DNA from 4 places in the Streptomyces sp. NPDC001381 genome. Region 1 is predicted to be linked to each of the others. Evidence: riboswitches for the same ligand, from Rfam matches in the RefSeq annotation. Region 1 holds a riboswitch; each other region holds the start of a gene.

Region 1 (2,191 bases):
GTCAAAGGATCAACTACGTTGCTCGCAGCACGCATTGGCACTGTCCTCGGTGGTATCGCCGCCGCGACCCTGCTCACGATCGGCAACGCCTCGGCCGTCCACTTCGAGATCGACGAGGCCGACGCCACGCCGTTCGACGGAAGTGTGCCGTCCGCCACGGAGTGCGCCCACAACTCCGTGGGGAAGGGCTGTTTCCGCGAGGTCGGGGACTGGTTCGAGATCGTCGACGAGAAGAAGGACGGGCACGCGACCCTCGTCGTCTGGCGCAGCATCTACCCCGAGAGCCAGGCGACCATCCGGCAGGGAACCATCTGGAACACCGCCGGCTTCCAGACCTACCGGTACCAGAACAAGGATCTCCACGAGGGATACCTCCTCGAGCTCCGGGTGTGCGCCGGTGAGTGGCACAACAAGCACGTCATCGACAGCACCTGCAGCGCCTGGACGACGACCAAGTCCTGAACCCGCCCTCGGGCGGGGTCGCCGTGCTCCGGGGTGCACCAGTCGATGTCCTGGAGCCGTCGGCGGTGAGGTTCACATCGTCGGCCCCTCCAGCCGCTCCCTCACCAGGTCGGTGCGGGGCGGCGGCGCGTACGGCGGGCGCGGGGTGGCCGTGGCCGGCTCGACGGACTTCCCCGGCGACGACGACGGTGACGGCGCTGCCCAACCTGGCGGGGGCGGGCCCGGTGGCGGCGGACGTCTCACAGCCACCCCTCAGGGCCCTGGCTACCTGCGGGTAGAGTGACCGCGTCGTCATCACACCCGTACGGGGGGAAGCCGGTGCAATTCCGGCGCTGACCCGCAACCGTGAACCACCGCGCCGGTGGTGAGCCGGACTGCCCCGTGCGGACGTTGACCGGCTCACGTGCGCGGCAGCCCGCCGTCGCACGGCACCGTCGAGGTCTACGGAGCCGAGCCGCCGGGGTGTCCCGTGCTGCCCGGCTCCCGGACCTCCCGACCGGGAGAGGCACCCGCCGATCATGAAGTTCCGCCACAGCGCCGCGGCCCTGGCCGCCACCACCGCCGCAGTCCTGGGTGCCGCCGTTCCGTCCGTCGCCGCCACCCCCACCCCGGCGGCCGGGATACCCGACGGCCTCTACGGCACCGCCGACCCGACGTACGACGGCGTGTGGCGCCAGTCGCTGGCGCTGCTCGCGCAGGACACCGTGGGCGTGGTCCCCGCCGACCGGGCCGTCGCGTGGCTGGCGGGGCAGCAGTGCGCCGACGGGGCGTTCGCGCCGTTCCGCGCCGACACCGCCAAGGCCTGCGGCGCCGGGCTCCAGGTCGACACCAACAGCACCGCCGCCGCCGTCCAGGCACTGGCCGCCGTCGGCGGGCACGACGGCGTGACCGGCAAGGCCGTCACCTGGCTGAAGTCCGCGCAGAACACCGACGGCGGCTGGGGCTACTCCCCTGGCGGGGCCAGCGACGCCAACTCGACGTCCGTCGTCATCGGCGCGCTGACCGCCGTGGGGGAGAAGCCGGCGGATGTCCGCAAGGGCGGCCGGTCCCCGTACGACGCCCTGATGAAGCTCGCCCTGCCGTGCGAGGGCGAGGGCGCGGGCGCCTTCGCCTACCAGCCGGACAAGAAGGGCGGGCTGGCCGCCAACGCGGACGCGACGGCCGCGGGCGTGGTGGGCGCGCTCGGCAGGGGCCTGGTGGTGACCTCGGGCAAGGAGGCGGCCGCGGCCTGCGCCGACGCCGACCGGCCGACGCCGCGGCAGGTGGCGGCCAACGGCGCCTCCTACCTGGCGCGGGTGCTCGCCGGGAACGGGTACCTCACCTCCGTCCTCCCCGGCGCGGAGGACCAGCCCGACTACGGCAACACCGCCGACGCGGTGGTCGCGCTCGCCGCGCAGGGCGGGGCCGCCCAGGCCACGAAGCCCCTGCGGTGGCTGGAGCGGAACTCCGCGGCCTGGGCGCGGCAGAGCGGCCCCGCCGCATACGCCCAGCTCATCTTCGCGGCGCACGCCACGGGCACCGACCCCCGCGACTTCGGCGGCACCGACCTGGTCGAGAAGCTCAACGCGACGGGCCCCGCGCCGCGGGCGCAGCAGGCCGCCGAGAACGCGGCGGAGAAGCCGGACCGGAAGGACGAGGGCGACGACGGGTACGGCACGTGGTGGACCGTCGGTGTCTTCCTCGTCGCCGGTGTCGGCATCGGCTTCCTGATCAGCGGCCGCAGGAAGCA
Region 2 (2,191 bases), on a different contig from region 1:
GGGTCGACGACCAGAACCTCAAGCCGACCCAGGACGGCGAGGTCCACATCAGCGTCCGCACGGCCGGCGACGCGAGCACCTGCACCGCCTCCCTGGCCTCCTACCTCGCCCACGGCGCCACCTTCGGCACCTCCGGTGAGCAGGTCTTCGTCGACTTCGACTCGGTGACCGTCAAGCCCGGGCAGACCGACACGCTCGACATCTCCGTCCCCGACGCCGGCTGCTACGCGCAGATCGACCTCTACCGCGGTGCGGTGAAGTTCGACGGCAAGCTCGACGCCAAGGACGGCTTCGAGCACGGCGAACTGCCCAAGGGACCGGACCGGCCGGTCATCAAGGACAAGCTGATCGCCGCGTGGAACGGCGGCACGAAGGACTGCACGGTCACCGAGCAGCCGCCGTCGTCGTCCCCGCCGGCCGGCGGCGGTGAGTCGCCGTCGGCGCCCGCCTCCTCGGCCCCGCCGTCGGACTCGTCGTCCGAGAGCACGACCCCGTCGCCGACGGCGTCGGAGCCCGAGTCGGAGTCGAGCACCCCGGCCCCGTCCGCCTCCGAGTCGACCACCGCCCCCGCCACCACGCCCGACGGCGGCGGTGGCGACCTCGCCGAGACCGGCGCGAACAGCGCCACCCCGCTGATCGCGGGCGGCGCCGCCGCCCTGCTGCTCGGCGGCGCGGCGATCGTGGTGGCCACCCGCCGCCGCAAGGCGACCCGCGCCTGACCCGCGCCTCTCCGGTACGGCCGCCCCGGCACCCTCGTGGAGCCGGGGCGGCCGTACGTTACGGTGGGCGGGTCGTGGTGTTCGGGAATCCGGTGCGACACCGGAGCGGCCCTCGCCACTGTGATCGGGGAGTCCCCGGCCCGAGTCCCCCCGCGGGACAGCCACTGGCCGTCATGAGACGGCCGGGAAGGCGGGCCGGAGACGTCGGCACCCGCAGCCAGGAGACCGGCCACGGCATCTCACGAAGTGATCCACGAGGTGCTGGAGCGTGACCGCATGACCGAGCCCGTCGCCCTGCCCGGAGCCGCCGCCTTCCGATGGCGGCGCGAGGACACCGTCAGGACGGCGGGGCTGATGGCCGCCATAGCCGGCCTGCACGTACTGGCCTTCGGCATCCTCTTCCTGCTCGTCGTGCCCGGTCACTACGAGGTCGGGAACAAGGCCTTCGGCATCGGGCTCGGCGTCACCGCCTACACCCTCGGCATGCGGCACGCCTTCGACGCCGACCACATCGCCGCGATCGACAACACCACCCGCAAGCTGATGGCGGACGGCAAGCGGCCGGTGTCGGTGGGGTTCTGGTTCGCCCTCGGGCACTCCAGCGTGGTCGTGCTCCTCGCCGCGCTCATCGCCGGCGGCACCCGGCTCGCCGGCACGGTGATGAACGAGGACTCACGCACCCACCAGGTCCTCGGCTTCCTCGGCACGACCGTCTCCGGCACGTTCCTCTACCTCATCGCCGCCCTCAACCTCGTCGCCCTGAGGGGGATCCTGCGCGTCTTCCGGGCGATGCGGGAGGGGACGTACGACGAGCGGGAGCTGGAACAGCACCTGGACTCCCGCGGGTTCATGAACCGGATCCTCGGCCGGCTGACCAAGTCGGTGTCCCGGCCCGGGCAGATGTTCCCGCTCGGCTTCCTCTTCGGGCTCGGCTTCGACACCGCCACCGAGGTCACCCTGATGGTGATGGCGGGCTCCGGGGCGGCGGCCGGACTGCCCTGGTACGCGATCCTCTGCCTCCCCCTCCTGTTCGCCGCCGGGATGAGCCTCTTCGACACCCTCGACGGCACCTTCATGAACTTCGCCTACCAGTGGGCGTTCTCCCACCCCGTCCGCAAGGTCTTCTACAACCTCGCCATCACCGGCCTGTCCATCGCCGTCGCCTTCTTCATCGGCACGATCGAGCTGGTCGGCGTCCTGCACGAGAAGTTCCGCCTGACGGACGGCGTCACCGGCCGGATCGCGGCGCTCGACCTCGACAACGTCGGATACGTCATCGTCGGCCTGTTCGTGCTCGTGTGGGCGGCGGCGATCGCCTACTGGCGGTTCGCCAGGGTGGAGGAACGCTGGACCCCCCGGCCGACGACACGGGGACTTCCGTAGGGCTCTACGTAGATCCACCGATGTCCCGCCGCCGCCCGGGCGGGACGATACGGGGGCACCCCGGTCCCCGGCGCGGAAGGAAGGGACGT
Region 3 (2,191 bases), on a different contig from region 1:
GTCTACGGCACGGTCGCCGCGTACGGCGTCGCCTCCCCGACCCAGAAGCACTTCGGCGGCTCGGCGAAGGAGATCCCGGGCATCGGAGAGATCGGCTACATCGGTCTCACGGCGTTCGTCCTCAATGCCGTCGTGACCGTGGTCCTGACCTTCGCCCTCAAGGCCGTGAAGGCCCCCGAGGGCATCGACGAGACCAGGCCGCAGGACTACACGGCGGACGCCGGGGACCCGGGGGTGCAGGTGGAGCTGCCGCCGGCGACCGCCGGAGCGTCCCACTAGACGAGACCGCGGCGGGCCGTCGGGAAAATCCGGCGGCCCGCCGTCGTGCGCATGGGGCACACTGCGCGCCATGGACATCCGGATCAGGCAGGCGAAACCCAGCGAGTACGCCGCCCTCGGCGAGATGACGGCCCGTGCCTACCTCGACGACGGCCTGCTCGACTACGGCGAGGGCGACGAGTACCTGCCCGTGCTGAAGGACGTGGCCGGGCGGGCGGCCGCCGCCGAGGTCCTCGTGGCCGTGGAGGGCGAACGGCTCCTCGGCGGAGTCACCTTCGTCCCCGGCCCCGGCCCCGTCGCCGACATCGCCCGTCCCGGCGAGACGGAGATCAGGGCGCTCGCCGTCACGCGCGAGGCGCGGGGCCGGGGCGCCGGTGAGGCCCTCGTGCGGAGCTGTGTCGACCGCGCCCGGGCCATGGAGGGCCGCACCGCCGTCGTCCTGTCGACCCAGCGCGCCATGCACAGCGCCCACCGCCTCTACGAGCGCCTCGGCTTCGTCCGCACACCGGAGCGGGACTGGAATCCCGTGCCGCACCTGGACGACCTCACTCTCCTCACCTACAAGTTGACACTCTGAAACCACCCCGACACAACATCTGGGGGTGGCGTGACGGGTGAGCACAAGATGTATGCTCATGCTCGCTGTCGCCGCAGGGGAATCCGGTGCGAATCCGGAACTGTCCCGCAACGGTGTACTCGCGTGTGCGCCCACCCGTGTCCGCACGCCTGTCCAGTCCGAGGACCTGTCGGCAGCGCACCCGGCCGTCCGGCCCGGGTGCCTTGACGTCCGGGCCTCGTGGAGTGGGCCGGTGGACGCGACGCCGCGTGCGCTCGTGTGCTGCCCCCTGCTCCGCGCCAGGCCCCCTGCCGAGCGAGGGAGAGCCCCACGTGACCATCGCGCCAGCCGATCCGGCCTCAGCCGTCCTGCCGGAAACCGACGGTCCCGGTGCCGCGCTGCTGCGGACCCTGACCGAGCTGACCGCCGACCTCCCCGACGCCGACCCCGGCCGGGTCGCCGCCGCCGCGCTGCGCGGCCGGTCCGCCGGGGCGGACGAGAGGGAGCTGCGCGAGCTGGCCACGGAGGCGGCCGCCGGCCTGATCTCCGAGGACCCCGCCTACTCCCGGCTGGCCGCCCGGCTGCTGACGATCAGCATCGCCACGGAGGCCGCCTCCCAGGGCGTCACCTCGTTCACCGGGTCCGTGGCCGTCGGTCACCGCGAGGGCCTCATCGCCGACCGCACCGCCGACTTCGTACGGCTGCACGCGGCCCGCCTGGACGCGCTGATCGACCCGGCCGCCGACGACCGCTTCGGCTACTTCGGGCTCCGCACCCTGCACAGCCGCTACCTGCTGCGGCACCCGCACACCCGCAAGGTCGTCGAGACGCCCCAGCACTTCCTGCTGCGGGTGGCCTGCGGTCTCGCCGAGGACGACACCACCCGTGCCCTGGACGAGGTCGCGGCGCTCTACGGGCTCATGAGCCGCCTCGACTACCTGCCGTCCTCCCCCACGCTCTTCAACTCCGGCACCCGGCACCCCCAGATGTCGTCCTGCTACCTCCTCGACTCCCCGCTGGACGAGCTGGACTCGATCTACGACCGCTACCACCAGGTGGCCCGGCTCTCCAAGCACGCCGGCGGCATCGGGCTGTCGTACTCCCGGATCCGCAGCCGCGGTTCGCTGATCCGCGGCACCAACGGGCACTCCAACGGCATCGTCCCGTTCCTGAAGACCCTGGACGCCTCCGTCGCCGCCGTGAACCAGGGCGGCCGGCGCAAGGGCGCGGCCGCGGTCTACCTGGAGACCTGGCACTCCGACATCGAGGAGTTCCTGGAGCTGCGCGACAACACCGGTGAGGACGCCCGCCGTACGCACAACCTGAACCTCGCGCACTGGGTCCCGGACGAGTTCA
Region 4 (2,191 bases), 600 kb from region 1:
GGGCGACGACGGCACGTCCCGCCGTCCCGTTGAGCACGGGCCGGTGCTCCACCCGCCCGGCGTAGGACAGGGTCCCGCCCAGCCGCACCCCGAGCGCACCGGCGAAGGAGGCCTCCACGGGACCGGCGTTGGGACTGGGGTGCAGGTGGGCGTCGTCCCGCCAGGCCCGTACGGCGGCGCGCGGCCGGTCGCCGGCGACGGCGGCGAGGACGGCGGTCAGCCGCGCCCCCGGCCACCCCGCGAGGTCGTCGAGCCGCGCGGAGGCCCACCCGAAGCGCCGGTACCGGGGCGACCTGTGCCCGACCATCGCGTCCAGGGTGTTGACGGCCCGGAACCCGAGCAGCCCCGGCACACCGCCCACGGCGCCCCACACCAGGGCGCCCACCACGGCGTCGGAGGTGTTCTCGGCGACGGACTCGACGACGGCCCGCGCGATCCCGTCGGCGTCGAGGGCCTGCGGATCCCGCCCGCACAGGTGGGGCAGCCGGGCCCGCGCGCCCTCGACGTCCCCCGCCTCCAGGGCGCGCCCGACGGCACGGGCCTCGCGGGCGAGCGAGGTCCCGCCCACCACGGCCCAGGTGGCGGCGGAGGCGAGAGCGACGGAAGCGGCCGGGGAACGCCGTACGGCCCGGTCGGCGGCGGCCCCGAGGACCACGGCCCCACCGGCGCAGACGACGGTGTGCAGGGCGCCCCACCCGCGGTGGTCCCGCCACAGCACCCGCTCCACGGCTCCGGCGGCCCGCCCGAACGCGGCGACCGGATGCCCCCGGCGTGGATCACCGAGGAGCAGGTCACCGAGGAGGCCGAGGGCGGCGCCGTACGCGTGAACGCGATCGGCACGCATCGGCTCAGCCGGCCGCGGGGTCGGGCAGCGAGCTGGTGCTGTACCTCAACGGCCGAGCGAGCATGGCGATATGTCCTCACTCAGGGTGTCCACGCCCTGGTTCGACGAGACCGGCGGCGAGAGTTCCTGGCTCCCGGGGTGGTGCACCCCGGTGACAGTGGCGGGACCGCGCCGGATTCGCACCGGCTTCCTCTTCTGCCGCCGTACATGGCTCCGGCAGTCCACCATGGCCCCGGAAGGGCCGTCAACTTGCCGTTGACCTGCGAGGCTGGAGTGTGCTGAGCCCCACACAGGGGCGGTTCCGGAGGTCACGGAAAAGGGGTGCGGGACGGCGATCCGTCCCGCACCCCGAGGTGTCCGAGCTGGTGGGTCAGGCCACGATCAGGGAGATCCCGTACGCCACCGCCGCCGCGCAGGCCGCGAAGCACGCGTAGGCGCCGGTGACCGCGAGGGTGGCGGAGCCGCCCTGTTCCGCGGCGCGTTCCTGACGGGACAGGCCCATGATGCCGAGGGTGAAGAGGGCCACCAGGGCCACGGTGATCACGAGGCTGACGCCGAAGACGGAGCCGAGGGCCGCCCAGTCGATCTTCATGCTGCTTCTCTTCCTTCGTACCGGGTGGGCGGGTTCAGACCGCGGGGGCCGTGGGCTCGGTGGCCGTGGCGGCCGGGGAGGGGATGGTGGCCGTCAGGCCCTCGGTGACCGTGCCGGCCGGAGGCGGGGCGACGGCGGCGATCGCCGTGGTGACCACGCCCGCCGGCTCCTCGGTCTCGTTGACGTTGGACGCGTCCACGACCTCGCGGCGCGAGATCTTCCAGATCGCCGCGCTGGAGGCGACGAGGAAGACCGCCACGACCGCCGTGCCCCAGTCGCCCAGGTTCGTGACCGACTCGGCCAGCGCGCCCACCAGGGCGGCCGCCGGGAGCGTCAGGCCCCAGGCCACGAACATCCGGGTCGCCGTGGACCAGCGGACCACGCCGCCCTTGCGGCCCAGCCCCGCGCCCATCACCGAACCGGAGACGGAGTGCGTGGTGGAGAGGGAGAAACCGAGGTGGGAGGAGGCCAGGATGACCGTCGCCGCGCTGGTCTGGGCGGCGAAGCCCTGCTGCGGCTGGAGGTCGGTCAGGCCCTTGCCCATGGTGCGGATGATGCGCCAGCCGCCGAGGTAGGTGCCGAGCGCGATGGCCAGGCCGGCGGAGAGGATGACCCAGGTGGGCGGGTCGGAGTCGGGGGCGACGGCACCGCCGGCGACCAGGGCGAGGGTGATGATGCCCATCGTCTTCTGCGCGTCGTTCGTGCCGTGCGCGAGGGAGACCAGGCCGGCCGAGGCGATCTGGCCCGCGCGGTAG

Evidence for each region. Region 1 has a riboswitch for cobalamin ahead of ACFY2L_RS02985 (prenyltransferase/squalene oxidase repeat-containing protein). Riboswitches for the same ligand answer to the same signal wherever they lie in the genome.
Region 2: it holds a riboswitch for cobalamin, as region 1 does, so the genes downstream of both, ACFY2L_RS20665 (HoxN/HupN/NixA family nickel/cobalt transporter) here and ACFY2L_RS02985 (prenyltransferase/squalene oxidase repeat-containing protein) in region 1, are expected to answer to the same signal.
Region 3: it holds a riboswitch for cobalamin, as region 1 does, so the genes downstream of both, ACFY2L_RS14670 (ribonucleoside-diphosphate reductase subunit alpha) here and ACFY2L_RS02985 (prenyltransferase/squalene oxidase repeat-containing protein) in region 1, are expected to answer to the same signal.
Region 4: it holds a riboswitch for cobalamin, as region 1 does, so the genes downstream of both, ACFY2L_RS00335 (cobalamin biosynthesis protein) here and ACFY2L_RS02985 (prenyltransferase/squalene oxidase repeat-containing protein) in region 1, are expected to answer to the same signal.

Annotation. Positions count from the first base shown of each region.
Region 1 covers NZ_JBIAWO010000001.1:659,368-661,558, forward strand. Annotated here, with positions in the region: gene ACFY2L_RS02980 (hypothetical protein) at 19-462, shown strand; cobalamin riboswitch at 731-864, shown strand; gene ACFY2L_RS02985 (prenyltransferase/squalene oxidase repeat-containing protein) at 981-2,191, shown strand, end outside.
Region 2 covers NZ_JBIAWO010000004.1:463,263-465,453, reverse strand. Annotated here, with positions in the region: gene ACFY2L_RS20670 (LAETG motif-containing sortase-dependent surface protein) at 1-719, shown strand, start outside; cobalamin riboswitch at 778-968, shown strand; gene ACFY2L_RS20665 (HoxN/HupN/NixA family nickel/cobalt transporter) at 996-2,102, shown strand.
Region 3 covers NZ_JBIAWO010000003.1:235,491-237,681, forward strand. Annotated here, with positions in the region: gene mctP (monocarboxylate uptake permease MctP) at 1-279, shown strand, start outside; gene ACFY2L_RS14665 (GNAT family N-acetyltransferase) at 350-856, shown strand; cobalamin riboswitch at 896-1,045, shown strand; gene ACFY2L_RS14670 (ribonucleoside-diphosphate reductase subunit alpha) at 1,168-2,191, shown strand, end outside.
Region 4 covers NZ_JBIAWO010000001.1:62,388-64,578, reverse strand. Annotated here, with positions in the region: gene ACFY2L_RS00335 (cobalamin biosynthesis protein) at 1-844, opposite strand, end outside; cobalamin riboswitch at 942-1,085, opposite strand; gene ACFY2L_RS00330 (hypothetical protein) at 1,215-1,436, opposite strand; gene ACFY2L_RS00325 (anion permease) at 1,471-2,191, opposite strand, start outside.